2 regions of the Kitasatospora sp. NPDC004745 genome follow, and region 2 is predicted to be linked to the other one. Evidence: predicted binding sites of a transcription regulator. Region 2 holds the regulator's gene; the other holds the start of a gene.

Region 1 (15,866 bases), on a different contig from region 2:
GTGCCGGTCGCGCTCGAACGTTCGGTCGTGAGATCGCCCATGGTTGGTACGTTGCCGTGGCCCCGGGGCGGCAAACCCCTCAGTGCCGGGTCGCGTACTCGGGCACGGTGTGCATCGGGGGGCGCTCGACAGCCGTCACCGGGTGGGTGTGGGCGGTGAACTCCCGGGTCCGCGGGTCCCGGGTGAACTGGGTCAGCAGCGGGTGGACCAGGTCGGCGGAGGCCTTCAGCCGGTGGGTGCGGTCGAGCCGTTCCAGGGCGGTGCGGTAGATGGTGGCGGCCATCCGGCCCAGCGCCTGGCCGTCCTGGTGCCGGTGGTGCCGGACCCCGACGTCCACCTGGGCGAGGGCGTCCAGTCCGACCGCCTCCAGTGCGTCCACCAGGAGTCCGAGCTCGACGCCGTAGCCGGTCGGGAAGGGGAGCCGTTCGAGCAGCGAGCGGCGCGCGGCGTACTCGCCGCCCAGCGGCTGGACGAAACCGGCGAGTTCCGGCCAGTGCAGGTTCAGCAGCGGGCGGGCGACCAGTTCGGTGACCCGGCCGCCGCCGGACGGCACGACGGCGCCGCCGCCCGTGGCCGAGCCGTCGAGCGACACCTCCAGCGGGCGGTCGTACATGGCCTTGACCAGCTGGATGTCCGGTTCGGTGAGCAGCGGGCCGAGGATGCCGGAGACGAAGGCCGGGTCGAACTCGCGCAGGTCGGCGTCGACGAAGCAGACGATGTCGCCGCGGGTCACCAGCAGTGAGCGCCAGAGCACCTCGCCCTTGCCGGGGACGGCCGGGATCCGCGGCAGGACGGCGTCGCGGTGCACCACCCGGGCGCCCGCCCCCGCCGCGACGGCGGCGGTGGCGTCGGTGGAGCCGGAGTCGACCACGACGAGCTCGTCGACCAGCGGGACGCGCTCCATCAGCTCGCGCCGGACGGTCCGGACGATGTCGCCGACGGTGGCCTCCTCGTCCAGGGCGGGGAGCACCACGCTGACCGTGTGACCGGTGCGGCGCTTGGCCTCCAGCAGGGTGCGCACCGGCCGGTCGGCCGCGCTCCACGAGCGGCGGCGCAGCCAGGACGCCGCCTGCGGGAGGAGCGCGGGGATCGGTTCGGCGGGCACGTGACTCTCCTCGGCGGGATCGGGTGGGACGCGTCATCTCGCGTGGCGGACGGTCCCGTTCGGCGTTGACGCCTTCGGATACAGTCTTCGTACAGCGGTCGGACCTTTGCACGCCGGGGTCACCGTTGAGCGCCACCACAATTTCACAAGCTCATCCAGAGGGACTGAGGGAACGGCCCGTTGACGTCCCGGCAACCTTCTCGCTCGGCTGTCGTCGTACAGGCCCCGGCGGGACAGGTGCCAATTCCGGCCTGTGGCGCGACCGCGCCACGGGGAAGATGAGGAGAGAGGCCTCGCCATCATGGCTATCGACACCGTCGCACCCGCATCCGTGGACCTCGGCCCCGCCGCCGCGCTGTCCTGTCGGGAGTGCGGCACCCGCTTCCCGCTCGGTCCGAGCTTCGCCTGCCTGGAGTGCTTCGGCCCGCTGGAGATCGCCTACGAGTTCGGCGGCGAGCGGGCCGAGGAGCTGCGCAAGCGGATCGAGGCCGGCCCCACCTCGATCTGGCGCTACGCCCCGCTGCTGCCGGTGCCGGCCGACGTCGCCTCGAAGCCCAACCTGAACCCCGGCTGGACCCCGCTGGTGAAGGCGGACAACCTGGGCCGCGAGCTCGGCTTCACCGCCCCGCTGCACGTCAAGGACGACTCGGGCAACCCCACCCACTCCTTCAAGGACCGGGTGGTGGCCTGCGCCATCGAGGCCGCCCGGGCCTTCGGCTACACCACGCTGTCCTGCTCGTCGACCGGCAACCTGGCCGGTGCGGTGGGTGCGGCGGCGGCCCGGGCCGGGTTCCGGTCCTGCGTGTTCATCCCGCACGACCTGGAGCAGGGCAAGGTCGTCATGGCCGGGGTGTACGGCGGCGAGCTGGTCGGCATCGAGGGCAACTACGACGACGTGAACCGCTTCTGCTCGGAGCTGATCGGCGACCCGGCCGGTGAGGGCTGGGGCTTCGTCAACGTCAACCTGCGCCCCTACTACGGGGAGGGTTCCAAGACGCTGGCGTACGAGATCTGCGAGCAGCTCGGCTGGCGGCTGCCGGAGCAGATCGTGATCCCGATCGCCTCGGGCTCCCAGCTGACCAAGATCGACAAGGGTCTGCAGGAGCTGATCAGGCTCGGCCTGGTCGAGGACCGGCCGTACAAGGTCTTCGGCGCCCAGGCGGCGGGCTGCTCGCCGGTGTCGGCCGCGTTCAAGGCCGCCCAGGACGTGATCCGGCCGGTCAAGCCGGACACCATCGCCAAGTCGCTGGCGATCGGCAACCCGGCGGACGGCCCGTACGTGCTGGACATCGCCCGGCGCACCGGCGGCGCCGTCGAGGACGTCACCGACGCCGAGGTGGTGGACGCCATCCGGCTGCTGGCCCGGACCGAGGGCATCTTCGCCGAGACCGCGGGCGGGGTCACCGTCGGCGTGCTGAAGAAGCTGGTGGAGACCGGCCAGCTCGACCCGGCCAAGGAGACCGTCGCGATCAACACCGGCGACGGCCTGAAGACCCTGGACGCCGTCGCCGGGTCCGGCATGACCGCCGTCATCCGCCCGACCCTGGCGTCCTTCCGCGACGCCGGCCTCGCGTCCGCCTGAACCACCCCCACCCGCTGGGCCGCACCCCCGCTAGGAGAGCCATGAGCGTCAACGTCCGCATCCCCACCATCCTGCGCACCTACACCGGCGGCGCCGCCGAGGTGAGCGCCGAGGGCGCCACCCTCGGCGAGGTCATCGCCGACCTGGAGAAGAACCACGCGGGCATCTCCGCCCGCATCCTGGACGACACCGGCAAGCTGCGCCGCTTCGTCAACGTCTACGTGAACGACGACGACGTGCGCTTCGCCGACGGCCTGGCGACGGAGGTCTCGGACGGGGCCGGCATCTCGATCATCCCGGCGGTGGCCGGCGGCTGCTGAGCCGCACCCGCCCGGGCCGGCCGCCCGCGCGCACGGAATTCCGCTCTCCGTGCGCGTGGGCGGCCGTGCGCATTTCGGCGGGAATATATCCCGGTGGAGTCGGAGTAGAGTGTGGCTCGGCTGGGAACAGGGATTCTCTTCATCCTCCCCCGCGATTCGCCGGACCGCCGTCCGGCCGTTGAGACCCGCTGAGCCCCGGCGCTGCGAAACATGTCAGGCCGATGTCAGAATTCGCGCGGTGATCTGTAGTAATTCGTCCGCTATGTCCGGCGTCAAATGCCGAGTTCATTCCGATTCCGCCCGCAGTGTCCCCTGGTGCGCACCCGGAATTCCCCGCAGTTGACCCTGTTGCAGAGGGCGTCGATCCGGATACATTCAGCGGCGGTCGACGTAGTCAGCCGCTCACAGGATGCCGTCAGGCGCCCCGGCGGAGGATTGCGGCGTGCACGGCTGCGCCCAGGGGGGGTTCCCCGGGCCGGCCTCCAAACCAGACCCGGGCCCGCGACCTGCGGGCGCGTGAAGGGCCAGCACAGCACTAGGGGAGTTCGGAATGGCTCAGGGCACCGTCAAGTGGTTCAACGCGGAGAAGGGCTACGGCTTCATCGCGGTCGACGGTGGTGCGGACGTCTTCGTCCACTACAGCGCGATCCAGATGGACGGCTACCGCACCCTCGAGGAGGGCCAGCGGGTCGAGTTCGAGATCTCCCAGGGACAGAAGGGCCCGCAGGCGGACATGGTCCGCTCGGTCTGACCTCTTCGGCTCCAGGAGCTCGGCGCGGCCCACGGCTGGTGACCACTCGCTTCTCGGCGGGCCCGTACGACACGCGTCGTGCGGGCCCGTCGGCGTTCCCGGGCGGGGAGTTGCGGGGGCCCCCGGGATCGCGCCGGACGGCTCGCGGGATCGCGATTGGGCTTGCACTCGACCACCCGGAGTGCTAATCATTGGCGTTAGCACTCACAGCGTGAGAGTGACAGCGGACCGGGTCGGTGAGGCCCCCGGGAGCGGTAGGGGAAAAGACCCCCGCACACCAGGGCCGTCCGTCGCGGGCACCCCTTGGTCCGAGCAGTCGACCGTGTCCCGGAGGACCACTTCTGATGGCCAAGATCATCGCCTTTGATGAGGAAGCTCGCCGCGGCCTTGAGCGTGGCATGAACCAGCTCGCCGACGCAGTGAAGGTCACGCTCGGCCCCAAGGGCCGCAACGTCGTGCTGGAGAAGAAGTGGGGCGCCCCCACGATCACCAACGACGGTGTCTCCATCGCCAAGGAGATCGAGCTCGAGGACCCGTACGAGAAGATCGGCGCGGAGCTCGTCAAGGAGGTCGCCAAGAAGACCGACGACGTCGCGGGTGACGGCACCACCACCGCCACCGTGCTCGCCCAGGCCCTGGTTCGCGAGGGTCTGCGCAACGTCGCCGCCGGCGCCAACCCGATGGCCCTGAAGCGCGGCATCGAGAAGGCCGTCGCCGCCGTCTCCGACCAGCTGCTGGCCCAGGCCAAGGACGTGGAGACCAAGGAGCAGATCGCCTCCACCGCCTCCATCTCGGCCGCCGACACCCAGATCGGCGAGCTGATCGCCGAGGCCATGGACAAGGTCGGCAAGGAAGGCGTCATCACCGTCGAGGAGAGCAACACCTTCGGTCTGGAGCTCGAGCTCACCGAGGGCATGCGCTTCGACAAGGGCTACATCTCCGCCTACTTCGCGACCGACCTGGAGCGCATGGAGGCGACCTTCGAGGACCCGTACATCCTCATCGCCAACTCCAAGATCGGCTCGGTCAAGGACCTGCTGCCGCTGCTGGAGAAGGTCATGCAGAGCGGCAAGCCGCTCGTCATCATCGCCGAGGACGTCGAGGGCGAGGCCCTGTCGACCCTGGTCGTGAACAAGATCCGCGGCACCTTCAAGTCCGTCGCCGTCAAGGCCCCGGGCTTCGGCGACCGCCGCAAGGCCATGCTCGGCGACATCGCCATCCTCACCGGTGGCACCGTGATCTCCGAGGAGGTCGGCCTCAAGCTGGAGAACGCCGGCATCGACCTGCTGGGCACCGCCCGCAAGGTGGTCATCACCAAGGACGAGACCACCATCGTCGACGGTGGCGGCGACAGCGAGCAGGTCGCGGGCCGCGTGAACCAGATCCGCGCCGAGATCGAGAACAGCGACTCGGACTACGACCGCGAGAAGCTCCAGGAGCGCCTCGCCAAGCTGGCCGGCGGCGTGGCCGTCATCAAGGCCGGCGCGGCCACCGAGGTGGAGCTCAAGGAGCGCAAGCACCGCATCGAGGACGCCGTCCGCAACGCCAAGGCCGCCGTCGAGGAGGGCATCGTCGCCGGTGGTGGCGTCGCGCTGCTGCAGGCCGGTGTCGCCTTCGACAAGCTGGAGCTGGACGGCGACGAGGCCACCGGTGCCAACATCGTGAAGGTCGCGCTCGAGGCCCCGATCAAGCAGATCGCGACCAACGCCGGCCTCGAGGGCGGCGTCGTGGTGGAGAAGGTGCGCAACCTCCCCGCCGGTCACGGCCTGAACGCCGCCACCAACGAGTACGTCGACCTGGTCGCCGCGGGCATCATCGACCCGGCCAAGGTCACCCGCTCCGCGCTGCAGAACGCCGCCTCCATCGCGGCGCTGTTCCTCACCACCGAGGCCGTCATCGCCGACAAGCCGGAGAAGGCCGCCGCGGCCGCCGGCGGCGGCATGCCGGGCGGTGACATGGACTTCTGATCCTGATCTCCTGAGATCGGATCGGTCGAATCCCGATCGTGTGGGCGGTCCCCTTCGGGGGGCCGCCCACACGGCGTTCCAGCGGCGCACTACCGGAGAATGGACAGATGGCTTCCGACGACATCGAGACCGCCCTGCACAACGCGCGGGCCCTGATCCTGGCCGACCTCACCGCGCGGGACGTGGCGGACGCCGCCGTCGTCTCCCTGGTGGAACAGGCGGTGACCCACCGCCGCTGGTGGCTCGAGCAGTGGCCGGACGGCACCGAGTACGTGCTCGGGCTGGTCGCCCAGGACGTCCAGGACGCGCTGCTGGAGGCCTACGGCCGCTGGCCGCTGTGCGCCGACTGCGCCGCCGACGGCGACCCGCACGCGCTCAGCGTGGAGCCCGAGCTGGGGCCGGAGCCGCACTGGGTGTGCGGCAAGCACGGTGCGGTGGTCGCGCCGGTCGGGGGACTCGCCTAGGGCGTGTCTTTCGGATCACGCCAGGCGGTCGCCGCCGGGGCACGCACTCCCCCAGCCTTCGGCCGGGGGTACCCCCACGCCGGCTTCTCGTCAGTCGCCGATGCTCCGCATGGACTCCCTCCTCGGCGCCGCCGATGCACGCACCCCAACGACGCCCGCTGATCCGACGTGATCCGAAAGACACGCCCTGGGGCGTGTCTTGTCGGACACGCCGTGGCCGGGTGCCGTTCTCAGGCCCCGCCGGACGCCAGCCGGTCCAGTTCGGCCGCCAGGTTGGCGCGGGCCGGGGCGTCGAAGCGGGCCAGGGCGGCCGGGGTGCGGTAGAGCGCGGGCAGCGCGAGGAGCCGGCGCAGGACGTCCGCCCGGCCGGCGCGGAAGTCGGGCTCCGGGACGAAGGCGTACTCCTCCCGGACGGCGGCCGCGTACGCGGCGTACGCCCCGGGGCTGCCGCCGAGCACGGCGAGGTCCGCGTCGCAGAGCACCTCGCCGTCGCGGTCGCCCGGCTCGGGGCGGTGCGTGACGGTGAGCAGGACCAGCCGTTCGACCTCGGCCACCCGCGCGGCGGGCAGGCCGGCGGCGGTGAGCGCGCGGACCGCCAGGGCGGCGCTGCGCTCCTCGTTCTCGGAGCGGTCGGGCCGGTAGACGGCGTCGTGGAACCAGGCCGCGAGCCGGACGGCGTCCGGGTCGGCGGCGTGCCCGGCGAGCTCGTCGACGTGCCGCAGCACGGCCCGCAGGTGCTCGGGGGTGTGGTAGCGGCGCTGCGGTTCGGCCCAGCGGCGCAGCAGCTCCCGGCCGTACGGCTCGGGGTCCTCGGTCGCGGCGCAGCGGTGCAGCAGCGCGGTCCAGTCGGCGAGCAGGGCGTCCGCGCGGTCGTCGGTGTGGTCCCCGGCGCGTTCCTCGGTGATGGGCATGGGGGCCATTCTCGCGGCGCCGTCGCACTGGACCGATAGGTAGATCGACGATATATGTAGTCACATGACTGAACGCTCGATGCAGGAGCCCACGCTGCTGCTGCTCACCGCACTCGCCGACGCCCCCAGACACGGCTACGCGCTCATCCAGGAGATCGCCGCCATCTCGGACGGCCGGGTCACGATGCGCACCGGCACGCTCTACGGCGCGCTCGACCGCCTGCTGCAGCAGGGGCTCATCGAGGTCGCGGCCGAGGAGGTGGTGGACGGCCGGGCCCGGCGCAGCTACGCCCTGACCGCCGCCGGTCGGACCGCGCTCGCCACCGAGGCCGAGCGGCTGCGGGCGGTGGCCACCGAGGCGGAGCGCCGGCTCTCGGCGGTCCGCTCGATGCTGCAGGGGAAGCCGGCGGAGTCGCCGGGGAGGTCCACGAAGAGGGGGCGTTTCGCATGACCACACCGATCCTGGGGGCGCCCTCGGCGGCGCTGCGGGCCGCGCTGCAGCTCTACCCGGCGCACTACCGCCGGGAGCGCGGCGAGGAGATGGCCGCGGTCTTCGCCGACACCACGGCGGAGGCCGGCCGCTCCGCCGTCGCCCGCGAGGTGTTCGACCTCGCGCTGTACGGACTGCGGGTGCGGCTCGGGCTCACCGGCTCCTCGGTGCTGGGGCGGGTGCTCGCGCTGGCCGCGCCGATGGTCGCCGGCGCGCTGGCCGGGGCCGGGCTGGTGCCGTGGGTGCTCGACCCGGACCGGGCCGCCTGGAAGCTGACCTGGGACCACTCGTACGGCACCTACGCCCAGACGATCGCGCCGCCGGTGGTCGCGCTGCTGCTCGCGGTGGCGGCGCTGCTGGGGCGCTGGACGGCGGTGCGGGTCATCGCGGTGGTGCAGGCCGTCATGGGGCTGGGCGTCCTGGCGCAGGCGCTCGTCCGGCCGGCGTTCGACCTCTGGTGGGCCGGGTACGTCGGGATGGCGACCCTGCCGGCCGCGGTGGCCGCGGTGCTGCTGCTGGCGGCGCCGACCGCGCTGCTGCCCGCACCCGACTGGCGCACCCGGGGCGTGGTGCTGGCCTCGGTGGCCGGGGGAGGTCTGCTGGTCGCGCTGCAGCGCTGGGACGACACGAACTTCCCGCTGGACGTCCAGTGGTTCGTGCTGCTGCTGCTCGTGCCGCTGCTGCTGACGTTCACCGTGCTGCGCGGCCGGGTGGTGCCGGCCGCGATCGGGGTCGCGGTGCTGTCGCTGACCACCTTCGCGGGCCTGTTCAACATCTGGCGCGAGGGCCGCGGGATCTCGCAGGTGCTGCCGGTCGTGGCGCCGGCGGCGGGCCTGCTGGTGCTGGTGGCGGTGGCCGTGCGTGCGGCCGGCCGTGGTGGTGGCCGGGGCGCCGGCCCCGGTGACGGCGAGGGTGGCGGCGTGGGTGGTGGCGACGGGGTCGAGGAGCGGCCCGGCCTGGCGTGACCACCGGGGGCCGGGCGGCCCCGGAGGGGGCGCCCCGGTCCCGTCGCAGGGAGGGTGCCCGGGTCTCGCCGGGGGCCGGGCGATGTGGCAGGCTGTCCGGCATGTCTAGACCAATTTTCGAAGTCATCGCGCTGACGCCCCAGGACGCCCAGGCCGCCGAGTCGGGCGGCGCCGACCGCCTCGAACTGGTCACCGACATGGCCGCGGACGGGCTCACCCCGTCCGTCGAGGACTTCGCCCGGATCCGGTCCGCGGTCGGCATCCCGCTGCGGGTCATGCTCCGGATCAGGGACGGCTTCGCCCCGGGCGACCTCGACGCGCTGGCCGCCCGGGCCGCCGCACTGCGCGCCGAGGGTGCCGAGGAGTTCGTCTTCGGCTTCCTCGACGCCGACGGCGCCGTCGACCGGGCTGCCACCGAGGCCGTCGCGGAGGCCGTCGCCGGTTGCCGCTGGACCTTCCACCGGGCGATCGACCACAGCGCCGACCGGGCCGCCCTGCGGGCCGCCGTCGGCTCGCTGCCCGGACTGGACACCTTCCTGACCTCCGGCGCGGCCGCCGGGGTGGACGCCGGGCGGGAGGTGCTGCGGGCCGAAGCCGCCCGGGCCGGCGAGCCCGGGTACGGGCAGCGGATCCTGATCGGCGGCGGCCTGCGCGCCGAGCACCTCAAGGGCCTGCGGGCCGAGGGCTTCGACGCCTTCCACGTCGGCGGCGCGGTACGGGTCGCCGGCTGGGACACGCCGGTCGACGCCGCCAAGGTGGCCGAGTGGCGGGCGCTGATCGACGCCTGAGCGGGCACCGGGTGCCCGCCGCGCGCGGGGCCGGTCCGACCGGGCGCGCACGGGGCCGGACCCGGTGGGTACCGGGGCCGACCCCGCCCCGTCAGCGCAGCTGCTCGGGCAGCGGCTCGCTGTGCAGCACCGTCAGGCCGGAGACGGCACGGGTCAGCGCCACGTACAGCCGGCGCAGTCCGGTCCGCTCGTCCGGCTCGCCGGCGACCACCGCGGCCGGTTCGTCCAGCACCACGTAGTCGTACTCCAGACCCTTGGCGAGCGAGGCCGGCACGAGGGTCAGCCGGGCCTGCTCGCTGGTCTCCTCACCGGGGGAGAGGTGCGGCAGCCCGGCCGCGGTCAGCGCCTCGGCCAGCCGCGGGATCCGGGCGTCGGCGGCGATCAGCCCGGTCGAGCCCTCGTGCTCCAGCGCCTCCCGGCAGGCCGCGAGCACGGCCTCCGTCGAGCCGTCCTCCTCGACGCGGCGCACCGCGAGGGAGCCCGGAGCCTCGCGGACGGAGGACGCCGGGGCCAGCCCCGGGGCGATCGCCGGGAGCAGCCGCGAGGCGTACGCGATGACCTCCTCGGGCACCCGGAAGCCCTTGGTCAGCTCCTCGACGTGGGCGTCCGGCTTGCCCAGGTGGCGCAGCGCGTCCGGCCAGCTCGCCGTCGCCCACGGGGTGGTGCCCTGGGCGAGGTCGCCGAGGACGGTCGCCGAGCCGGTGGTGCAGCGGCGGCCGACCGCGCGGTACTGCATCGGGGAGAGGTCCTGCGCCTCGTCCAGCACCACGTGGCCGAGCGAGGGCGTGCGCTGCACCAGGTCCGTCGCCTCGTCGACCAGGACGGCGTCGGCCGGCGTCCAGCGGGCGGTCCGCACCGAGCGGCCCGGCTTGGGCCAGAGCACCGCCAGCTGCTCCTCGGGGGTCAGCAGGCCCTCCGCGCACTCGGCCAGGAACGCCGGCTCGGAGAGGAGCCGCAGCACCAGCTTGGCCGGGTCGACGGCCGGCCAGCACTCCTTCACCACCGCCTTGACCGCGGCGTTGCGGGCCACCGCGTCCTGCACCCGGTCGTCCGGCGCCTCGCCGCCCTGCTCCATCTTCAGCAGCACCGCGTGCGCGATCCGCTGCGGCAGGGCGTCCCTGGCGGCGCCGTAGCGGATCTCGCGGCCCTTCAACTCCTCGATGATCTCCACGAGTTCGTACGCCGGGACGCGCCAGCGGCGGGAGCCGCGGACCACCACGCAGGGCTCGGTGGGCAGCGTGATCCCGGCCCGCACCGCCCGGCGCAGCACCTCGGCCAGCCGCGCGTCGCCCTTGAGCCGGGCCGCCTCCGGGGTGTCCTCGCCCCGGACCTCGACGTGCCCGACCAGCTGCTGCACGGTGGCCTGGGCGACGTCCAGCTCGCCCAGCGCCGGCAGCACCTGCTCGATGTAGGAGAGGAACGCGTTGTTCGGCCCGATCACCAGCGTGCCGGTGCGGGCCAGCCGCTCGCGGTGCGCGTACAGCAGGAACGCGACGCGGTGCAGGCCGACGGCCGTCTTCCCGGTGCCCGGGGCGCCCTGGACGCAGATGGTCCCCGTGACGTCCGAGCGGACGATCTCGTCCTGCTCCGGCTGGATGGTGGCCACGATGTCGCGCATCGGGCCCACGCGGGGCTTCTCGATCTCGGCCGCGAGCAGGGCGGAGGCCGTGTCCGTCTCGGCCGGGTCGCTCAGGTGCTCGTCCTCGTACGCGGTGAGCTCGCCGCCGGTGTAGCCGAAGCGGCGGCGGCGCTCGACGTCCAGGGGCTCCGTGCGGCTGGCCCGGTAGAACGGCTGGGAGACCGGCGCGCGCCAGTCGATCACCATCGGGTCGCCGTCGGCGTCGTGGACGTGCCGGCGGCCGATGTAGAAGCTCTCCCCGCCGCCGCCCTCGCTCAGCTCCTCGCTGATCGCGTGCAGGTAGTCCAGGCGGCCGAAGAACAGCGGGGTGTGCGCGAGGTCGGCCAGGGCGGCGATCCGGGCCTCGATCTGGTTCTGGAGGACGACGGCGGACACCCAGGTGCCGGTCACGTCGCGCAGGTCCAGTGCCTGGACGTCCTCGCGCATCGCGCGCAGCGCGGACCGGGACGCGGCCAGGTGGTCGCGTTCGCGCTGGAGGGGGTCGGTGGTGGGGGTGGCGGGCACGGCGAACCTTCCCGGCTGGCCCCGGACGGGCACAGCGGATCGATGGAGCTCACGGTGGGGACAGCCGACCGTCCCTCCTTGCCCGGCGACGGGCAAGGAGGGGCCCTTCGGACGGTCGGCGCCTCCCCCGGCTGCCTGCGCGACTTCAGCAGGTACCACGGTTCGGGAGGGGGCAGACGGACGATCTTAGACCCGCGCGCCCCGGGGTTCCAGCCCCGCAGGTCCCGGGGGTCCCAGGGGCCCCGGACCGGCGGTACCCGGGGGGCGACCCCGCCGGGTCTCAGGGGTCCGCCCCCGCAGGTCTCGGGGGCGGCCGTACACCCGCAGGACGACCCGTGACCCGGCGGATGCGGCCTTTGGAGTGATGACCTCGGCCGTTCGGGTGCCTACCGTGGAACACATGAGCACAGCGAACCGAACCCCCGCCTCCCCCGCCGGCGCGACCGCCGTCCCCGGCCGGCACCGCAACCCGCTGGCCACCGCCGTCCGCAACCTCGGCATCGCCCTGGACACCGCCGCGCGCGTGGTCTTCCTCGGGCGCGACGGTGTCCGTTACTGAGTCCCGCGGGCCCCGAGGGGCCCCGGCTACAGCACGTCGTCCGCGTCGATGATGCGGTACGCGTAGCCCTGCTCGGCCAGGAAGCGCTGCCGGTGGGCCGCGAAGTCCTGGTCCACGGTGTCCCGGGCGACCACCGAGTAGAAGTGCGCCGCGTGGCCGTCCGCCTTGGGGCGCAGCACCCGGCCCAGCCGCTGGGCCTCCTCCTGGCGGGAGCCGAACGTCCCGGAGACCTGGATGGCCACCGTGGCCTCCGGCAGGTCGATCGAGAAGTTGGCGACCTTGGAGACCACCAGCACGCCGATCTCCTTGTTGCGGAACGCGTCGAACAGCTTCTCGCGCTGGGCGTTGCTGGTCTCGCCCTTGATCACCGGCGCGTCCAGGACCTCGCCGAGCTCGTCCAGCTGGTCGATGTACTGGCCGATGATCAGCGTCTGGTCCTTCTCGTGCTTCTTCACCAGCGCCTCCACCACCCGGCGCTTGGTCGCCGTGGTGGCGCAGAAGCGGTACCGCTCCTCGGGCTCGGCGGTCGCGTAGGCCAGCCGCTCCGAGTCGGTCAGGGTGACCCGCACCTCGCAGCAGTCGGCGGGCGCGATGTAGCCCTGCGCCTCGATCTCCTTCCACGGCGCGTCGAAGCGCTTGGGGCCGATCAGGCTGAACACGTCGCCCTCGCGGCCGTCCTCGCGCACCAGCGTCGCGGTCAGGCCGAGCCTGCGGCGGGCCTGCAGGTCGGCGGTGAACTTGAACACCGGCGCCGGCAGCAGGTGCACCTCGTCGTAGACCACCAGGCCCCAGTTGCGGGCGTCGAACAGCTCCAGGTGCGCGTAGACGCCCTTCCGCTTGGTCGTCATCACCTGGTACGTGGCGATGGTGACCGGGCGGATCTCCTTCCGCGTGCCGCTGTACTCGCCGATCTCGTCCTCGGTGAGCGAGGTGCGCTTGACCAGCTCGTGCTTCCACTGCCGGGCCGACACCGTGTTGGTCACCAGGATCAGCGTGGTCGACTTGGCGTGCGCCATCGCGGCCGCGCCGACCAGCGTCTTGCCGGCGCCGCAGGGCAGCACCACGACGCCCGAACCGCCGTGCCAGAAGCCCTCGACGGCCTGCGCCTGGTACGGGCGCAGCTGCCAGCCGTCCTCGTCCAGGTCGATCGGGTGTGCCTCACCGTCCACGTAGCCGGCGAAGTCCTCGGCGGGCCAGCCGAGTTTGAGCAGCACCTGCTTGATCTGGCCGCGCTCGGACGGGTGCACCACCACGGTGTCCGGGTCCACCCGGGCCCCCACCAGCGGGGCGATCTTCTTCGAGCGCAGCACCTCCTCCAGCACCGGCCGGTCGGTGGTGGCGAGCACCAGCCCGTGCGTCGGGTGCTTGAGCAGCTGGAGCCGCCCGTACCGCCCCATCGTGTCGGCCACGTCCACCAGCAGCGCGTGCGGCACCGGGTAGCGCGAGTACGTCACCAGGGCGTCCACCACCTGCTCGGCGTCGTGCCCCGCCGCGCGGGCGTTCCACAGCCCGAGCGGCGTCACCCGGTAGGTGTGCACGTGCTCGGGCGCGCGCTCCAGCTCGGCGAACGGCGCGATCGCACGGCGGCAGTCGGCGGCCCTGGGGTGGTCGATCTCCAGGAGAAGAGTTTTGTCGCTCTGGACGATGAGCGGTCCGTCGTTCACGCGGGGGTGCCCTCCACTGGCTGACAGGCTGGACTGACGCAGACCCTCCAGTGTCGCGCATTCCGCGCGGAACGGGGACGGGCTACTTCCACTCGTACAGCACGGACCGGCCCGCGCCGGTGGGGTCGTTCTCGAACTCGAAGACGCCGACGAGGTCGTTGAGGCGCTGGAAGGTGTCGGCGCCGCTCTCGAAGTAGATGCTGCCGCGCCACCTGACGGCGCCGCCCTCGGTGAAGTGGCCGATGCCGTTGCCGTGCCAGCTGTAGGTCTCGCCCTTCTCGGTCATGCCGACGCCCTGGCCCTCGCCGAACAGCGAGCCGTCCGGCCGCAGTTCCGACTCGTAGGTGACGAACTCCCGGACCGGGACGCCCAGCAGCTGTCCCGTGCCGGTCATCGAGACCTCGACGGCGGGGCCGCCGACGGTCGCCAGGACGCGCCGGCCGGTCTCGGTGGTGGTCAACTCCGCTATCTGCTCGCCGAGCATGATGCCTCCTCTCGCCATCCCCCGGTTCCAGCCTGCGCCGGGTGTGCGCGGTGGGCAATCGCGCCGGGTGACCCGCCCGCGCATCGCTCGTTGAGCCGGTCATGAACAAGTCGAAGCGTGTCCTCACCGCCCTCGCCCTGATGGGCTCGGCCCTCGCGGCCACCGCCTCCTCCGCCGGCTCCGCGCACGCCCTCGCGGGGATCGGGGAGGGGCCCGGCGGGCCGTTGGCGGCGCCCGGCTTCCTGCTTGCGGACGTGGTCAGCGGCGGGGAGCTGCCGGTCGGGCAGGGGCAGATCGGCACCCTGGCGGACCAGGCCGTCAAGGAGAAGGTGAAGGAGGCGAAGGGGCACTAGGGCGTGTCTTTCGGATCACGCCAGGCGATCGCCGCCGGGGCACGCACTCCCCCAGCCTTCGGCCGGGGGTACCCCCACGCCGGCTTCTCGTCAGTCGCCGATGGCCCCCAGCCTGGCGGCCGGGAGGTGCCCCCACCGCATGGACTCCCTCCTCGGCGCCGCCGATGCACGCACCCCAACGACGCCCGCTGATCCGACGTGATCCGAAAGACACGCCCTAGCGTGGGGCGCCCGCCGGGCCTACTCGTCCAGCTCGGCGACGCCGGTGATGCGGTGGAGGGCGAAGGTGCGGAGCTCGTCGGCGTGGTGGTCGAAGGCGGTGACGAAGCCGCCCTCGACCTTGACCGGGTCGATGATGCGCTGGCTCGCGATGCCCTCGGCGTTGAGGTAGCCGATCCACATCCGCTCGCCGAGCAGGACGGCGGTCTGCAGGGCGGCCAGCGTCTCGGCGGCGGCGGTGCGCGGCAGCTGGCGCGGGTCGGGGGCGGGTTCGCGACGGTTGGCGGTGGCGGCCCGGTCGCCGGCCCGGACGGCCTTGATGGCGGCGGCGAGCAGCACGTCGTCCGGGGTGGGCGGGCCGTCCGGGACGGGGGTCGGGGCGGTGCGCGGCGGCGTGCGGTGGCTGTCCGGGCGGGTGATCAGGACGTCTCCCTCCGCGGACTCGGCGGCCGGGGCGTAGCCCATCGTCCGCAGGGCGGCGAGCAGGACGTCCGGGGCGGCCTGGGCGGCCAGGACGGTGGGCGCGAGCAGCCGCAGGCGCAGGTCGGCGGAGCGGCGGTCGGCGAGGACCTCGTTCAGCAGGGACGGGTCGTCGCAGCGCAGGTAGGACGAGGCGGCGCCGACGCGCAGGACGCCGTGCCGGCGGGCGACGTCGTCGATCAGGTAGCCGAGCGGCTGCGGGACGGGCGTGCGGCTGTGCTGCTCCAGGAAGGCCCGCAGGTCGGCGGCGGTGCGGCCGGCGTCCAGGGCGCGGCGCACCGAGACCGGGGTGAACCGGTAGACGGTGGCGCCGCCCTTGGACTCGATGTCGGCGCAGAGGGCGAGCGCCTGCGCGAGCGGGGTCAGCAGCGGGCCGGGGGCGATCGCGGTGAGGTCCGGCTGGAGGATCACGTGGTCGAGCGGGCGCGGCAGCAGCGGGGCGAGCACCTCGGCCGGGTCGGACTCGGCCGTGAGCAGCGCACGGGCCGGGGCGGCGAGCGCGCCGCGGCCGGTGATGCCGAGGAGTTCGGCCTCGGCGAGGGTCCAGGTGGTGAGGTCCTCGCGCAGCTCGTGGCCGTCCGGGCCGGTCGGTCCGCCGCGCAGCGGCCGCTGCCAGCGCAG
Region 2 (15,866 bases):
ACCGGCCGCCGTCTCGTGCAGGCGGACCCGGTGGAGCAGCCGCTCCTCGGGTGCGACCAGGGTGACGGGGCGCCGCTTCCCGGCGCGCTTGGCGACGCTGAGGCCCGCGTAGCCGGCTCCCAGTACGACGATCCGCTGGTGGGTGGTGGTGCCGCTCATCTCGTCCGCCTCCATTCGGTGCGCCCGCGCGGAGCGCTGTTCGGGAGGGGGACGACGCGGCCGGCGGGAGTGTGACGGTGACCCGTGTCACATCCCGGCCGGGCCGCGGTCACACGCCGGCCGGGCCGTCGTCACACGCCGACCGGGCCGTCGTCACACGCCGACCGGGCCGTCGTCACACGCCGATCGGGTCGATGTGGCCCAGCTTCTCCGGGTTGACCACCACGTACGCCTGGGTGATCCGCCCGTCGGCGACGTCGAGGGCGACCACGCCGCCGACGGTGCCGGTGGCCTTCTCGTACCAGACGATCCCCGGCTCGCCGTTGACCTGGGCGAAGCCGAAGCCGTGGTCGGGGGTGGACCACTTGGTGACCAGTCCGACCACCAGCCGGGCCACGTTCCAGGCGCCGAGGACGGGGCGGGCGGCGGCGCGGACGATGCCGCCGCCGTCGGCGTGCCAGACCACGTCCGGGTCGAGGACCTCCAGGAGGGCCTGGAGGTCGCCGCGTGCGGTGGCGGCGGCGAAGGCCTCGACGGCCTGGCGGTGCTCGGCCGGGTCGGCGCCGGTGCGCCGACCGCCGTCGCGCACCCGCCGGCGGGCGCGGGAGGCCAGCTGCCGGGTGGCGTCGGGGGTGCGGTCGAGGGAGGTGGCGATCTCGTCGAAGCCGACGGCGAAGACGTCGTGCAGCACGAACGCGGCCCGCTCGGCCGGGGTGAGCTGCTCCAGCACGGTGAGCAGCGCGAGCGAGACGGACTCGCCGCGTTCGGCCAGGTCGGCGGGGGAGTCGGGGGCGGAGGCGTAGGAGACGGACGGCTCGGGCAGCCACTCGCCGTAGTAGGCCTCGCGGCGGGCCCGGGCGGAGCCGAGCTGGTCGTAGCAGAGCCGGGTGACGACGGTGGTCAGGAAGGCGCGCGGGTCGTGGACGGCGGTGCGGTCGGCGGCCCGCCAGCGCAGCCAGGCGTCCTGCAGGACGTCCTCGGCGTCGGTGAACGAGCCGAGCAGCCGGTAGGCGACGGAGCCGAGGTAGCGCCGGTTCGCCTCGAAGGCGTCCGGCGCGCGGTCGCCGCCCGTGTCCCCGCCCGTGTCCCCGCCCGTGTCGTCTGCCGTGTCGTGCGCCGTGTCGCCGACCCCGGCGCGGGCGGTCCCGGTACCGGCGGTCCCGCCCCGGGCGGTCGCGCCGCCGGGCTCGCCGCCGGTCCCGCCCGTCCTGCCCGTCCCACCGGCCGTGTCGTCGTCACCGGCGGCCCTGGCCGCGTCCTCGGAGATCACGGGCCCACGGTAGCGAAGCCGGTGCGGAACGCGAAGGGCCGGGGCGGTGGAGTCCCGCCCCGGCCCTCCGGCCGTCCCCCGTGCCCGTCCGGGTCAGTCCACCTCGGCCACGGCCTCCGCGAACTGCGCCTGGTACAGCCGCGCGTACGCGCCGTCGGCAGCGATCAGCTCGTCGTGGGTGCCCTGTTCGACGATCGAGCCGTTCTCCATCACCAGGATCACGTCGGCGTCCCGGATGGTGGAGAGCCGGTGGGCGATCACGAAGCTGGTGCGGCCGGTGCGCAGCCGGGCCATGGCCCGCTGGATCAGCACCTCGGTGCGGGTGTCGACGGAGCTGGTCGCCTCGTCCAGGACGAGGATCGACGGCTGGGCGAGGAAGGCGCGGGCGATGGTGATCAGCTGCTTCTCGCCGGTGCTGACGCCGGTGCCCTCGTCGTCGATGACGGTGTCGTAGCCGTCCGGCAGGGTGCGCACGAAGCGGTCGACGTGGGCGGCCCTGGCGGCCTCGACGACCTGGTCGCGGGTGGCGCCCTGGGCGCCGTAGGCGATGTTGTCGGCGATGGTGCCGCCGAACAGCCAGGTGTCCTGGAGCACCATGCCGATGCCGGAGCGCAGCTCCTCGCGGGACATCGCGGAGATGTCGACCCCGTCGAGGGTGATCCGCCCGGAGCTGACCTCGTAGAACCGCATCAGCAGGTTGACCAGGGTGGTCTTGCCGGCGCCGGTGGGGCCGACGATGGCGACGGTCTGGCCGGGTTCGACCTTGAGCGACAGGTCCTCGATGAGGGGCTTCCCGGGCTCGTAGCGGAAGGACACGTCCTGGAAGGCGACCCGGCCGTGGACGGTGTCGGGGCGTTCGGGCATGGCCGGTTCGGGGGTCTGCTCGGGGGCGTCCAGCAGTTCGAAGACGCGCTCGGCGGAGGCGACCCCGGACTGCACCAGGTTGGCCATGCTGGCGACCTGGGTGAGCGGCTGGCTGAACTGCCGCGAGTACTGGATGAACGCCTGGACGTCGCCGATGGACAGCGCGCCGCTGGCGACCCGCAGGCCGCCGACGACGGCGACCAGCACGTACTGCAGGTTGCCGATCAGCATCATCGCGGGCTGGATGATCCCGGAGATGAACTGCGCCCGGAAGCTGGAGGCGAACAGCGCCTCGTTGTGCTCGCGGAAGGTCTCGGCGGACTCGCGCTGGCGGCCGAACACCTTCACCAGGGTGTGGCCGGTGTACATCTCCTCGATGTGGGCGTTGAGCTGGCCGGTGGACTTCCACTGCTGGACGAACTGCGGCTGCGCCCGCCGGCCGACCTTGGCGGCGACGACCACCGACAGCGGCACCGAGACCAGGGCGATCACGGCGAGCAGCGGGGAGATCCAGAACATCATGGCGAGCACGCCGACCACGGTGAGCAGCGAGTTGACGACCTGTCCCATGGTCTGCTGCATGGACTGGCCGATGTTGTCGATGTCGTTGGTGACCCGGCTGAGCACCTCGCCGCGGGGCTGCTTGTCGAAGTAGCTGAGCGGCAGCCGGGAGAGCTTGGCCTCGACGTCCTGGCGCAGCCGGTAGCCGGCCCGCTGGATGGCCGTGGTGGCCAGCCGGCCCTGGGCGATGCCGAACACGGCGGAGGCGACGTAGATGGCCAGGACCCAGAGCAGGACGGTGCCGATGGCGCCGAAGTCCATGCCCTGGCCGGGGGTGAAGTCCACGGAGGAGAGCAGGTCGGCGACGCCGCCCTGGCCCTGGGCGCGCAGCCCGTCGACGACCTGGGTCTTGGAGGTGCCGGGTGCGAAGCGGGCGCCGACGACGCCGGCGAAGATCAGGTCGGTGGCGTTGCCGAGGATCTTGGGGCCGACGACGGCGCAGCCGATGCTGACGACGCCGAGCGTCAGCACGCCGGAGAGCAGGGCGCGTTCGGGGCGCAGCAGGGCGAGCAGGCGCTTGCCGGAGCCCTTGAAGTCCATGGACTTCTCGGTGCCCTGGCCGCCCATGAAGCGGCCCGGGCCGGCCGGGCCGCGGCGGGCGGCGGCGGCCTGCGAGTCGCTGGGGAGCTCGCTGCCGGCCGCAGCGGGCCCGCGGCCGGGCGCCTTGCCCGGGCCGGGCGCCTTGCCCAGGTCGGGGGCCTCGCCCGGGTCGGTCTGGTCCTCGGGGGCCTTGTCGGGGGCCTTCTCGGGGGTGGTCACGCCGCCTCCTGCTCGGTGAGCTGGGAGAGCACGATCTCCCGGTACGTCGGGTTGTCGGCCATCAGTTCGCGGTGGGTGCCGGTGCCGACGACCGCGCCCTCGTCGAGGACGATGATCCGGTCGGCGTCGCGGATGGTGGAGACGCGCTGGGCGACGATCAGCACGGTGGCGTTCGAGGTCTCGCGGGCGAGGGCCTTGCGCAGCCGGGCGTCCGTCGCGTAGTCGAGCGCGGAGAAGGAGTCGTCGAAGAGGTAGACGTCGGGCTTGCGGACGAGGGCGCGGGCGATGGCGAGGCGCTGGCGCTGGCCGCCGGAGACGTTGCCGCCGCCCTGGGAGATGGGGGCGTCCAGGCCTTCGGGGAGCTTCTCGACGAAGTCCTTGGCCTGGGCGATCTCCAGGGCGTGCCAGAGCTCCTCGTCGGTGGCGTCGGGCCGGCCGTAGCGGAGGTTGCTGGCGACGGTGCCGGAGAACAGGTAGGGCTTCTGCGGGACGAGGCCGATGCACTCGGCGATCGCGTCGGCGGCGAGTTCGCGGACGTCGACGCCGTCCAGCAGGACCTGTCCCGAGGTGGCGTCGAACAGCCGGGGGACGAGGCCGAGCAGGGTGGACTTGCCGCTGCCGGTGGAGCCGATGACGGCGGTGGTCTCGCCGGGGCGGGCGGTGATGTCGACGCCGCGCAGCACGGAGGCCTCGGCCCCGGGGTAGCGGAAGTCGACGTCGCGCAGTTCGAGGTTGCCGCGGCGCAGCACCTCGGTGACGGGGGCGGCGGGCGGCACGACGCTGGAGGAGGTGGCGAGCACCTCGTCGATGCGTTCGGCGCAGACCTCGGCGCGCGGCACCATCATGAACATGAAGGTGGCCATCATGACGCTCATCAGGATCTGCATCAGGTAGGAGAGGAAGGCGGTGAGCGCACCGATCTCCATGCCGCCGCTGTCGATCCGGTGGGCGCCGAACCAGAGCACGGCGACGCTGGAGACGTTCACCACCAGCATGACGGCCGGGAACATGAAGGACATCAGCCGGCCGACCTGGAGGGCGACGTGGGTGAGGTCCCCGTTGGCGCCGGCGAAGCGGGCCTGCTCGTGGTCGTCCTTGACGAAGGCGCGGATGACCCGGATGCCGGTGATCTGTTCCCGCAGGACGCGGTTCACCGTGTCGATCCGCTCCTGCATGCTGCGGAACTTGGGGCGCAGCGAGCGCACCAGCAGGATGACGACGGCGGCGAGGAGCGGGATGACGGCGAGCAGCAGGCCGGACAGCGGGACGTCCTGGTTGAGCGCCATGATGATGCCGCCGACGCACATGATCGGGGCGGCGACCATGAGCGTGAAGCTCATCAGGGCCAGCATCTGGACCTGCTGGACGTCGTTGGTGGTGCGGGTGATGAGCGAGGGGGCGCCGAACTGGCCCATCTCGCGGGAGGAGAAGGTCTGCACCCGGTCGAAGACGGCGGCGCGCACGTCCCGTCCGAAGGCCATCGCGGTGCGGGCGCCGTAGTAGACGGCGCCGATCGAGCAGACGGCCTGGACGAGGGTGACGCCGATCATCACGCCGCCGACGCGCAGGATGTAGCCGGTGTCGCCCTTGACCACCCCGTCGTCGATGATGTCGGCGTTGAGCGTCGGCAGGTAGAGCGCGGCGAGGGTGGACACCAGCTGGAGGGCGACCAGCAGGGCGATCGGTCGGGTGTAGGGGCGCAGGTACGCCCTGAGCAGTCTGATCAGCACTGGCACACTCTTGTCGTCGGCGGGTGGATTCGCACCCCAATTCTCGGTCTTTGGTGCACTCGTACAGGCGATTCGCGGGGTGCGAGCCGGAGGTTTGTCCAGTCCTTTGCCGAATCGCCCGGCGGGCCCGGTTGTATCGTTCACGCGGGCCCGGTCGTCAGGTCGGCGCGGGCCCGGTCGTACGGTCCGCGCCGGCCCGTTCCCGCGGGTCGGGCAGGGGTCGCGGGGCGGACACCGGCGCCGCGGGGGCGTGCCAGCTGGCCTCGCCCCCTTACGGAATGACCGGTTTCCCCCTAGGCTGCTGATTGCCCCCTTGTTACTCGCCGGTACCGAACAGGTGAACCGGGGGCCCGGCGACCGCCCCCACGGACGCCGCGACAATCCCTCAGACGGCCACCCGCCCCCGGAGGTCCTCGTTGAGTTCCGCGCAGTCCCTGATCGACTCCGGCAGTGCCGACATCGTCGCCGGGCGTCCCGCCTCCGTCGCCCACCTGTTCCTGGAGCGGGTCGCCCTGACCCCGAACGGCGAGGCCTACCGCTACCCGGCCCCGGTCGACGAGCAGGCCGCGGACAGCGCCCCCGGCGCCGAGCAGTGGCGCTCGCTCACCTGGGCGCAGACCGCCACCCGGGTCAAGGCGGTGGCCGCCGGTCTGATGGCGCTGGGCATCCAGCCGGAGGACCGCGTCGCCCTGGCCGCCTCCACCCGGCTCGAGTGGGTCATCGCCGACCTCGGGAACATGTGCGCGGGCGCCGCCACGACGACCGTCTACCCGAGCACCAACGCCGACGAGACGGCCTTCATCCTCTCCAACTCGGGCTCCAGAGCGCTGTTCGCCGAGAACACCGCCCAGCTGGCCAAGGCCGTCGACCAGATCGGGCAGCTGCCCGACCTGCGCACGGTCATCCTCTTCGACGGGCCCGAGCCCGGCGCCGAGGCCCCCGCCACCGGCGGCCTGGAGGTGCTCACCCTCGCCGAACTGGAGCAGCGCGGCGCGGCCTACCTGGAGGAGCACCCGGACGCCGTCGAGAAGGCCGTCGCCGCCCTCGACAAGGAGCAGCTGGCCACCCTCATCTACACCTCCGGCACCACCGGCCGCCCCAAGGGCGTGCGCCTGGTGCACGACTGCTGGGCGTACGAGGGCCGGGCCCAGGAGGCCAGCGGACTGCTGCGCTCCGACGACGTCCAGTTCATGTGGCTGCCGCTGTCGCACGTCTTCGGCAAGACGCTGATCTCCGGGCAGATCGCCACCGGCCACGTGATGGCCGTGGACGGCCGGGTCGACCGGATCATCCACAACCTGCCGGCCATCCGGCCGACCGTGATGGCCTCGGCGCCGCGCATCTTCGAGAAGGTGTACAACGGCATCGCCGGCCGGGCCCGTGCCGAGGGCGGGGCCAAGTACAAGATCTTCCTGTGGGCCGCCAAGGTCGCCCGGGCCCACGCCCGGGCCGTGCAGGAGAGCCGGATCGCCACCGGCACCGGCACCGCCCCGCTCGGGCTGCGGCTCCAGCACGCCCTGGCCGACAAGCTCGTCTACGCCAAGATCCGGGCGGCCTTCGGCGGCCGGCTGCGCGGTGCCGTCTCCGGCAGCGCCGCCCTCGCCCCCGAGATCGGCTACTTCTTCCTCGGCGCCGGCGTGCCGATCCTGGAGGGCTACGGGCTCAGCGAGACCAGCGCCGGCTCCTGCGTCAACCGCGAGGAGGACGTCCGGATCGGCACCGTCGGCCGCGCCCTGCCCGGCACCGAGGTCCGGATCGCCGAGGACGGCGAGATCCTGCTGCGCGGCCCCGGCATCATGCGCGGCTACCACGACCTGCCGGAGAAGACCGCCGAGGTGCTGGAGGCCGACGGCTGGTTCCACACCGAGGACATCGGCGAGCTCAGCGCCGACGGCTTCCTGCGGATCACCGACCGCAAGAAGGACCTGTTCAAGACCTCCGGCGGCAAGTACGTCGCGCCCAGCGAGGTCGAGGGCAAGTTCAAGGCGGTCTGCCCGTTCGTCAGCAACATCCTGGTGATCGGCAACGGCCGCAACTACTGCACCGCGCTGATCGGCCTCGACGAGGCGGTCATCATGCCGTGGGCGGCCGAGCACGGCATGGCCGGCCGGTCCTACGCCGAGGTGGTCGCCGACCCGCAGGTGCACCAGCTGATCGAGGGCTTCGTCAAGCGGCTCAACGCGGACCTGCAGCGCTGGCAGACGATCAAGCGGTTCCACCTGCTGCCGCGTGACCTCGACATCGAGCACGGCGAGCTCACCCCGAGCCTGAAGATCAAGCGCCCGGTGGTCGAGCGGACCTACGCGGACGCCGTCACCGCGATGTACGCGGGCGCCAACGAGGCCTGAGCCACCCGCCCCGTACGGTCCGCGCCCGGTCGCGCGAACCGTACGGGGTGCGCGGGCCGCACGGGACACCCGGGCCGTACGGGACAATGGGGTCATGCCCTCCGCACTCCCCGACGGCGATCCGGTGCCGTCCGACGGTTCCCTGCCCGCGCACGCCCTGACCGGGCTCGGCGAGCGGCCGTTCGGTTTCTACCTGCACGTGCCGTACTGCGCCAGCCGCTGCGGCTACTGCGACTTCAACACCTACACCGCCACCGAGCTGCGCTCCTCCGGGGCCGTCGCCTCCCAGGAGACCTACGCGGACAACGTGGTCGCCGAGATCCGGCTGGCCCGCAAGGTGCTCGGCCCGGTCGACCTCCCCGTGCAGACGGTCTTCCTCGGCGGCGGCACCCCCACCCTGCTGCCCGCCCGGGACCTGGTGAAGATGCTCACCGCGCTGCGCGAGGAGTTCGGGCTCGCCCCGGACGCCGAGGTCACCACCGAGGCCAACCCGGAGTCCGTCGACCCGGCCTACCTGGCGGAGCTGCGCGAGGGCGGCTACAACCGGATCTCCTTCGGCATGCAGAGCGCCCGCCCGCACGTCCTGCAGCTGCTCGACCGCCACCACACGCCCGGCCGCCCCGAGGCCTGCGTCGCCGAGGCCCGCGGGGCCGGCTTCGAGCACGTCAACCTGGACCTCATCTACGGGACCCCGGGCGAGTCCGACGACGACTGGCGGGCCTCCCTGGACGCCGCGATCGGCGCCGGACCGGACCACGTCTCCGCCTACTCCCTGATCGTCGAGGAGGGCACCCGGCTGGCCGCCCGGGTCAAGCGCGGCGAACTGCCGATGATCGACGACGACGTGCACGCCGACCGCTACCTGATCGCCGAGCAGGCGCTCGCCGCCGCCGGCTACTCCTGGTACGAGGTGTCCAACTGGGCCACCACCCCGGAGGGCCGCTGCCGCCACAACGAGCTGTACTGGACCGGAGCCGACTGGTGGGGCGCCGGCCCCGGCGCGCACAGCCACGTCGGCGGCGTGCGCTGGTGGAACGCCAAGCACCCGGCCGCCTACGCGCAGGCCCTCGCCGAGGGCCGCACCCCCGCGCAGGCCCGCGAGGTCCTCACCGAGGAGGACCGCCGCGTCGAACGCGTCCTCCTGGAACTGCGCCTCGCCGAGGGCATCCCCCTGGAGCTGCTCACCGCCGCGGGCCGCCGGGCCGCCGACCGCCACCTCGCCGACGGCCTCCTCGCCGCGGGGACGTACGCCGACGGCCGCGCCACCCTGACCCTCCAGGGCCGGCTGCTCGCCGACGCGGTCGTGCGTGACCTGGTGGACTGACGGCCGTTAACGTGGTGTCAGCCGTCGGAGGGAGCGCGCAGTGACCGCCATCGATGACCGGATGATGGGGATCTTCGAGAACCTGGAGGTCCCGGAAGGCGTCAAGGCCGAGCTCATCAGGGGGGAAATCGTGATGATGGCCGGGCCGGACATGGTCCACAACCTCATCATCGAGTCCATCGTCGACCAGATTCCCCGTGGCCGCTGGCACCGGCTCCAGACCCAGGACGTGGCGTTCCCCGCGGACGGCAGCGAGCCGCAGCCCGACCTGGTGGTGATCGAGCGGGGCGCCGTCGAGGGCCCCGGGCGTCTGGTCCCCGCACCGGCGGTGACGCTCGTCGTCGAGGTCGTCTCGAGGACGAGCGTCCACCGCGACTACCACGTCAAGCGGGAGATCTATGCCGGGGGGATGATCCCGGTCTACCTGATCGTCGATCCGACGAAGGGCGAGTGCCTGATGCTCACCGAGCCGCGCACGGCGACCGCCTCGGGCGTTCCGGACTACTGGTCCGGGCGCACCACCAAGTTCGGGGACCCGATCCCCGTGGACGTCCTGGGGATGACCCTGGAGACCGGTGAGTTCGGAACGCTCTGATCCGGACGTCAGTCCGGGAGGGTCACGAAGTCGATGAGCTCCTCGACGCGCCCGAGGAGCTCGGGTTCCAGGTCCTTGTAGCTGTTCACCCGGGACAGGATGTGCTTCCAGGCGGCGGGGGTGTCCGCCGGCCAGCCGAGGCGGCGGCAGGTGCCCTGCTTCCAGTCCTCGCCGCGGGGGACGTCGGGCCAGGCGGGGATGCCGACCGAGGAGGGCTTCACGGCCTGCCAGACGTCGACGTACGGGTGGCCGACGACCAGGACGGCGTCGCCGGTGACCCGGGCGGCGATTCGGTGCTCCTTGGTGCCGGGGAGCAGGTGGTCGACCAGGACGCCGAGCCGCCGGCCGGGGCCGGGGGCGAACTCGGCGACGATCGCGGGCAGGTCGTCCACGCCCTGCAGGTACTCGACGACCACGCCCTCGATGCGCAGGTCGTCGCCCCACACGCGTTCGACCAGTTCGGCGTCGTGCCGGCCCTCGACGTAGATCCGCGACTCGCGCGCCACCCGGGCCCGGGCGCCGGGGACGGCGACCGAGCCGGAGGCGGTGCGGCCGGGCGTGCGGGCGGGGGCGGGGCCGGCCGGGCGGACCAGGGTGACCACCCGGCCGTCCAGCAGGAAGCCGCGCGGCACCAGGGGGAACACCCGGTGCTTGCCGAAGCGGTCCTCCAGGGTGACGGTGAAGCCCTCGGCGGTCTTCTCGCAGCGCACCACCGCGCCGCAGAAGCCGGTGGCCGCCTCCTCGACGACCAGGTCCCGGTCGGCCGGCACCTCCGGGGCGGGGGTCTGCTTCTTCCACGGCGGGGTCAGGTCGGGTCCGTACTGGCGGCTGCGCATGCAGGCGACTATAGGGAGTGCGGACGGACCGTCAGAGTCCGGGCGCGCCCCAGACCGGGAACCAGCGGCTGAGGTCCTTCTCCAGCCGCAGGTCGTTCCCGAGCAGGGCGTTGACCTGCAGTTCGAGCGGGCTGTTGCGCCGCTCGCCGCCGCCGGGCATCGGCGCGAAGGGGTAGAAGGTGCCGCGCTTGTACAGGTAGACGAGGGCGAGCGACCGGCCCTGCGGGTCGCGGAAGCCCACCAGCGAGCAGAGCAGCTGCGGCCCGAAGCCGTTCCCCTCCAGCTCGCTGTTGACCGCGTGCAGGTCGTTCACCAGCTCGGGCAGCTCCTCGGGGGTGTGCCGGGCGAGCAGCCAGGAGTAGCCGTAGCCGTCCTTGGAGGCCTCCACCGGGACGCCGCCGCGCTCGGTGTCGGCGTCCAGCAGCTCCCGCACCTGCTGCTCGACCTGGCCGAAGGCCGCGCCCTCGACGGCGGCGAAGCACACCGAGCCGAGCCCGGTGGGGGTGAACCCGGCGCCGGCCTCCAGGGTGAGGGCGGCGGACGGCACGCCGAACAGCTGGTCGAGGTCGGGCTTGACGGGCTTGGTGCGGCCGAACAGGGCGTCCAGGATTCCCACGGTGGTCCTTTCGCGTCGAGGCGGAGGGGTGGCGGGGCGGAGGGGTGACGAGGCGGCGGGCCGGTGAGGCGGCGCGGCGGCGGTGGGCGGGGGAGCCCCGCGGTCAGCGGCCGAGCTGCTCGGAGATCTTCGCCAGCTGGTCCAGCCGCTTCTCCAGCGTCGGGTGGGTGGAGAACAGCTGGGCGGCGGTCTCCCGGGCGCCGAGCGCGGGGGCGAAGTAGAAGGCGTTGTAGGGCTGGGCCTGGCGCAGGTCCTTGCTGGGGATGGCGGCGATCTGCCCGGTGACCTTGGTCAGGGCGGAGGCCAGGGCGCTGGGCCGGCCGGTGAGCTGGGCGGCGGCGCGGTCGGCGGCGAGCTCCCGGTAGCGGGAGAGCAGCCGGGTGAGCAGGAAGCTGATGGCGTAGACGACCATCGACACCAGCGGGATGATCAGGGCGACGATGGCCGCGTTCTGGTCGTTGTTGTTGCGGCCGCCGCCCATGAAGCCGCCGTACACCGCGATCCGGGTCATCGCGCCGGCGAGGACGCCGAGGAACCCGGCGACGGTCATCACCGCGACGTCCCGGTGGGCGACGTGCGACAGCTCGTGGGCGAGGACCCCTTCGAGTTCCTCGGGCTCCAGCCGGCGCAGCAGCCCCGTGGTGACGCAGACCACGGCGTTCTGCGGGTTGCGGCCGGTGGCGAAGGCGTTCGGCATGTCGTTGTCGGCGACCGCCACCCGGGGCTTGGGCATGTCGGCGAGGGCGCAGAGCCGGTCGATGGTGCCGTGCAGCTGCGGGTACTGCTCCGGGCTCACCTGGTGGGCGCCCATCGCCCGCTCGGTGATCTTGTCGCTGAACCAGAACTGGGCCACGAACAGCCCGCCGGAGATGAGGACGATCAGTGGCCAGGCGCCGCGCAGGAGCGCGATCAGCAGGCCGGTGAAACCGACGTACAGCAACCCGATCACGAACATCGTCACGACCATGCGGCCGGTCAGACCGCGGTCGGGCGCGAAACGGGTGTGCTGGCCCGAGCTCGACATCGCTTGCTCCTCCATTCGCCGTCGCTTCCGATGCTGCCACCCGGACGGCCCCACGGCACCACCCCCGCGCCGGGAACTGCGGGCAGGATCACTCCGGCCGGGCCGTTCCTGCCTCAAGGCCCGGGCCTTACACTGGCAGGTACGGTTCTGGCACTCGTACGTTCAGAGTGCCAGGGCGGTCACCGGATCCGGGGCCTTCCCGGAGCGGTCGGCAGCATCTGTGACACAGACGGACAACGTGCGAAGACGGAGGTGTGTGCCCCATGGCCGGTGAGATCCGCCAGCTGGACGACCGCAAGCTCGCCGTGCTCCGCGCGATCGTCCAGGACTACGTGGGGACCGAGGAGCCGGTCGGCTCCAAGGCCCTGGTGGAACGGCACAACCTCGGGGTCTCCCCGGCGACCGTGCGCAACGACATGGCGGCGCTGGAGGAGGAGGGCTACATCCACCAGCCGCACACCAGCGCCGGGCGCATCCCCACCGACAAGGGCTACCGCCTGTTCGTCGACAAGCTCGCCGAGATCAAGCCGATGAGCGCCCCCGAGCGCCGGGCGATCCGGCACTTCCTGGACGGCGCCGTCGACCTGGACGACACCGTGGCCCGCACGGTGCGGCTGCTCGCGCAGCTGACCCGGCAGGTCGCGGTGGTGCAGTACCCGTCGCTGTCGCGCTCCACCGTCCGGCACATCGAGCTGGTCGCCCTCGCCCCGACCAAGGTGATGCTGGTGCTGATCACCAACACCGGCCGGGTCGAGCAGCGGATGGTGGACTGCCCGGGCACCGTCGGCGAGACGGTCCTGGCGGACCTGCGGGCCCGGATCAACGCGCGGGCCGCCGGCCAGCGGCTGCCGGACGTGCCGGGGTTCCTGGAGGAGCTCCCGGCGATGTTCGAGCAGGCGGACCGGCCGACCGTCACCACCGTCCTGGCGACGCTGTTCGAGGCGCTCGCCGAGCAGAACGAGGAGCGGATCATGCTGGCCGGCACGGCCAACCTGACCCGCTTCGGCCACGACTTCCCGCTCACCATCCAGCCGGTGCTGGAGGCCCTGGAGGAGCAGGTCGTCCTGCTCCGCCTCCTGGGTGAGACCGCGGACGCCGGGATGACGGTCCGGATCGGGCGCGAGATCGCCTACGAGGGGCTGAATTCCACCTCGGTGGTGTCGGTCGGTTACGGTTCGGGCGACGAGAGCGTGGCCAAACTGGGTGTGATCGGTCCGACCCGGATGGACTATCCGGGCACAATGGGGGCGGTGCGTGCGGTGGCGCGGTACGTGGGTCAGATCCTGGCCGAGTCGTAGCAATCGACCGCCGTTGCACGGGTAACGGCGGTGTCCAGTCGCAGCACTTCTACAGGCGGAACAAGCGGAGCATTTGGTGGCCACGGACTACTACGCGGTACTCGGCGTCCGACGGGATGCGGGGCAGGACGAGATCAAGAAGGCGTTCCGGCGCCTGGCACGCGAACTGCACCCGGACGTCAACCCGGACCCGAAGACGCAGGAGCGGTTCAAGGAGATCAACGCCGCCTACGAGGTGCTCTCCGACCCGCAGAAGCGCCAGGTCTACGACCTCGGCGGCGACCCGCTGTCCCCGGGCGGCGGCGCGGGCGCGGGCGGCTTCGGCGCCGGCGCGGCCGGATTCGGCTTCTCGGACATCATGGACGCCTTCTTCGGCGCCGCGGCCGGCCAGCGCGGACCGCGCTCGCGGACCCGGCGCGGGCAGGACGCCATGATCCGGCTGGAGATCACCCTGGAGGAGGCCGCGTTCGGCACCACCAAGGAGCTCCAGGTCGACACGGCCGTCACCTGCACCACCTGCAGCGGCGAGGGCGCGGCCCCCGGCACCTCCGCGCAGACCTGTGACATGTGCCGCGGCAAGGGCGAGGTCTCCCAGGTCACCCGGTCCTTCCTGGGCCAGGTCATGACCTCCCGCCCCTGCCCGCAGTGCCAGGGCTTCGGCACCGTCGTGCCGACCCCGTGCCCGGAGTGCGCCGGCGACGGCCGCGTGCGCGCCCGCCGCACCCTGACCGTCAAGATCCCGGCGGGCGTCGACAACGGCACCCGGATCCAGCTGGCCGGCGAGGGCGAGGTCGGCCCCGGCGGCGGCCCGGCCGGCGACCTGTACGTCGAGATCGCCGAGACCACCCACACCGTCTTCCAGCGGCGCGGGGACGACCTGCACTGCACCGTCACCATCCCGATGACGGCGGCCGCGCTCGGCACCCAGGTGCCGCTGCAGACCCTCGACGGGCTGGAGGAGGTCGACATCCGGCCGGGCACCCAGTCCGGGCAGTCGATCCCGCTGCACGGGCGGGGCATCACCCACCTGCGCGGGGGCGGCCGGGGCGACCTGATAGTGCACGTCGAGGTGCAGACGCCGACCAAGCTCGACGCCGAGCAGGAGGAGCTGCTGCGCCGGCTCGCGGTGCTGCGCGGCGAGGAGCGGCCGGCCGGCCAGTTCGCGCCGGGCCAGCAGGGCCTGTTCTCGCGCCTGAAGGACGCGTTCAACGGCCGGTAGCCGTCCGCGCGGGGGTGCCGGGGATCCGCCCGGCACCCCTTTCGCGTGCCCGCCCGGTTTCGCGTGCCCGCCCAGCCGGAGCGCCCCCGCTCCGCCCCACCACCGGAGGTTCCCCGCATGACCGCCCCCGTCTTCGTCGTCGAGACCGAGCGGATCGCCGCCGCCGCGCCCGGCACCGTGGTGCGCCTGGACGGGCCGGAGGGGCGGCACGCGGCCGCGGTGAAGCGGCTGACCGCCGGTGAGGCGGTGACCCTCGCCGACGGCCTGGGCCTGGGCGTGGACGGCACGGTCGCCGAGGTGCTCGGCAAGGACGCGATCGACGTCGCGGTGGCGGCGGTGCGCCGGGAGCCGGAGCCGGCGCCGCGGATCGTCGTCGTCCAGGCCCTGCCCAAGGGCGACCGCGGCGAGCTGGCGGTGGAGACCATGACCGAGGTCGGCGTGGACGTGGTGATCCCGTGGTCCGCCTCCCGCTGCATCACCCAGTGGAAGGGCGACCGGGGCGCCAAGGCGCTCGCCAAGTGGCGGGCCACCGCCCGGGAGGCGGGCAAGCAGTCCCGCCGGCTGCGCTTCCCCGAGGTGCGCGAGCCGATGACCACCCGGCAGCTGGCGCCGGTGCTGGCCGCCGCGGGGTTCGCCGCCGTGCTGCACGAGGAGGGCTCCCGGCCGCTGGCGCACGCCGGGCTGCCGGAGGGCGGCGACCTGGTGCTGGTGGTGGGCCCGGAGGGCGGGGTCTCCCCGGAGGAGCTGGCGGCCTTCGCCGAGGCGGGCGCCGGGCCGTACCGGCTGGGCCCCTCGGTGCTGCGCACCTCGACCGCCGGCGTGGCCGCCGGCGCACTGCTGCTGGGGCGCACCGGCCGCTGGTCCTGACCGGCCGGACCGGGCGGCTCGCCCGGGCGCCGGAGTCTGCGAAAAGCGGAGCGCGTCGTACGCGCACGTGCCTACGCTGGCCGCGTGACGGAACCCCTGAGCACCCCTGCGGGCGCCTACCTGCGCCACCCCCATCTGCACGGTGACCTGATCACCTTCGTCGCCGAGAACGACGTCTGGCTGGCCCCGCTGGACGGCGGCCGGGCCTGGCGGCTGACGGCCGACCACCTGCCGGTCCACCACCCCCGGTTCGCCCCCGACGGGCGGCACATCGCCTTCACCTCCACCCGGGACGGCGCGCCCGAGGTGCACGTGGTGCCGGTCGACGGAGGCCCCTCCCGCCGGCTCACCCACTGGGGCAGCGACCAGACCCAGCTGCAGGGCTGGACGGCGGAC

Evidence for each region. The regulator HrcA, encoded in region 2, represses chaperone genes, less so after heat shock. The targets are predictions, from matches to a motif close to TTNGCACTCNGNNNNNCNGAGTGCNAA.
Region 1: groL (chaperonin GroEL) is a predicted target of HrcA. The motif match lies at 3,920-3,946, and genes of this name have one in related genera.

The regions. Positions count from the first base shown of each region.
Region 1 covers NZ_JBIALK010000007.1:5,923-21,788, forward strand. Annotated here, with positions in the region: gene ACFYUY_RS14855 (trehalose-6-phosphate synthase) at 1-41, opposite strand, end outside; gene ACFYUY_RS14860 (glucosyl-3-phosphoglycerate synthase) at 80-1,105, opposite strand; SAM riboswitch class I at 1,254-1,390, shown strand; gene thrC (threonine synthase) at 1,407-2,687, shown strand; gene ACFYUY_RS14870 (ubiquitin-like small modifier protein 1) at 2,729-3,007, shown strand; gene ACFYUY_RS14875 (cold-shock protein) at 3,558-3,758, shown strand; gene groL (chaperonin GroEL) at 4,103-5,725, shown strand; gene ACFYUY_RS14885 (hypothetical protein) at 5,833-6,189, shown strand; gene ACFYUY_RS14890 (hypothetical protein) at 6,420-7,100, opposite strand; gene ACFYUY_RS14895 (PadR family transcriptional regulator) at 7,165-7,551, shown strand; gene ACFYUY_RS14900 (hypothetical protein) at 7,548-8,555, shown strand; gene ACFYUY_RS14905 (copper homeostasis protein CutC) at 8,657-9,343, shown strand; gene ACFYUY_RS14910 (HelD family protein) at 9,435-11,486, opposite strand; gene ACFYUY_RS14915 (hypothetical protein) at 11,887-12,045, shown strand; gene ACFYUY_RS14920 (DNA repair helicase XPB) at 12,072-13,709, opposite strand; gene ACFYUY_RS14925 (hypothetical protein) at 13,792-14,193, opposite strand; gene ACFYUY_RS14930 (hypothetical protein) at 14,295-14,546, shown strand; gene ACFYUY_RS14935 (helicase-associated domain-containing protein) at 14,787-15,866, opposite strand, start outside.
Region 2 covers NZ_JBIALK010000002.1:115,018-130,883, forward strand. Annotated here, with positions in the region: gene ACFYUY_RS03955 (NAD(P)/FAD-dependent oxidoreductase) at 1-159, opposite strand, end outside; gene sigJ (RNA polymerase sigma factor SigJ) at 335-1,429, opposite strand; gene ACFYUY_RS03965 (ABC transporter ATP-binding protein) at 1,523-3,421, opposite strand; gene ACFYUY_RS03970 (ABC transporter ATP-binding protein) at 3,610-5,343, opposite strand; gene ACFYUY_RS03975 (long-chain fatty acid--CoA ligase) at 5,760-7,691, shown strand; gene hemW (radical SAM family heme chaperone HemW) at 7,786-9,015, shown strand; gene ACFYUY_RS03985 (Uma2 family endonuclease) at 9,056-9,610, shown strand; gene ACFYUY_RS03990 (DUF3097 domain-containing protein) at 9,619-10,446, opposite strand; gene ACFYUY_RS03995 (hypothetical protein) at 10,478-11,062, opposite strand; gene htpX (zinc metalloprotease HtpX) at 11,166-12,086, opposite strand; gene hrcA (heat-inducible transcriptional repressor HrcA) at 12,350-13,384, shown strand; gene dnaJ (molecular chaperone DnaJ) at 13,461-14,603, shown strand; gene ACFYUY_RS04015 (16S rRNA (uracil(1498)-N(3))-methyltransferase) at 14,721-15,470, shown strand; gene ACFYUY_RS04020 (PDZ domain-containing protein) at 15,555-15,866, shown strand, end outside.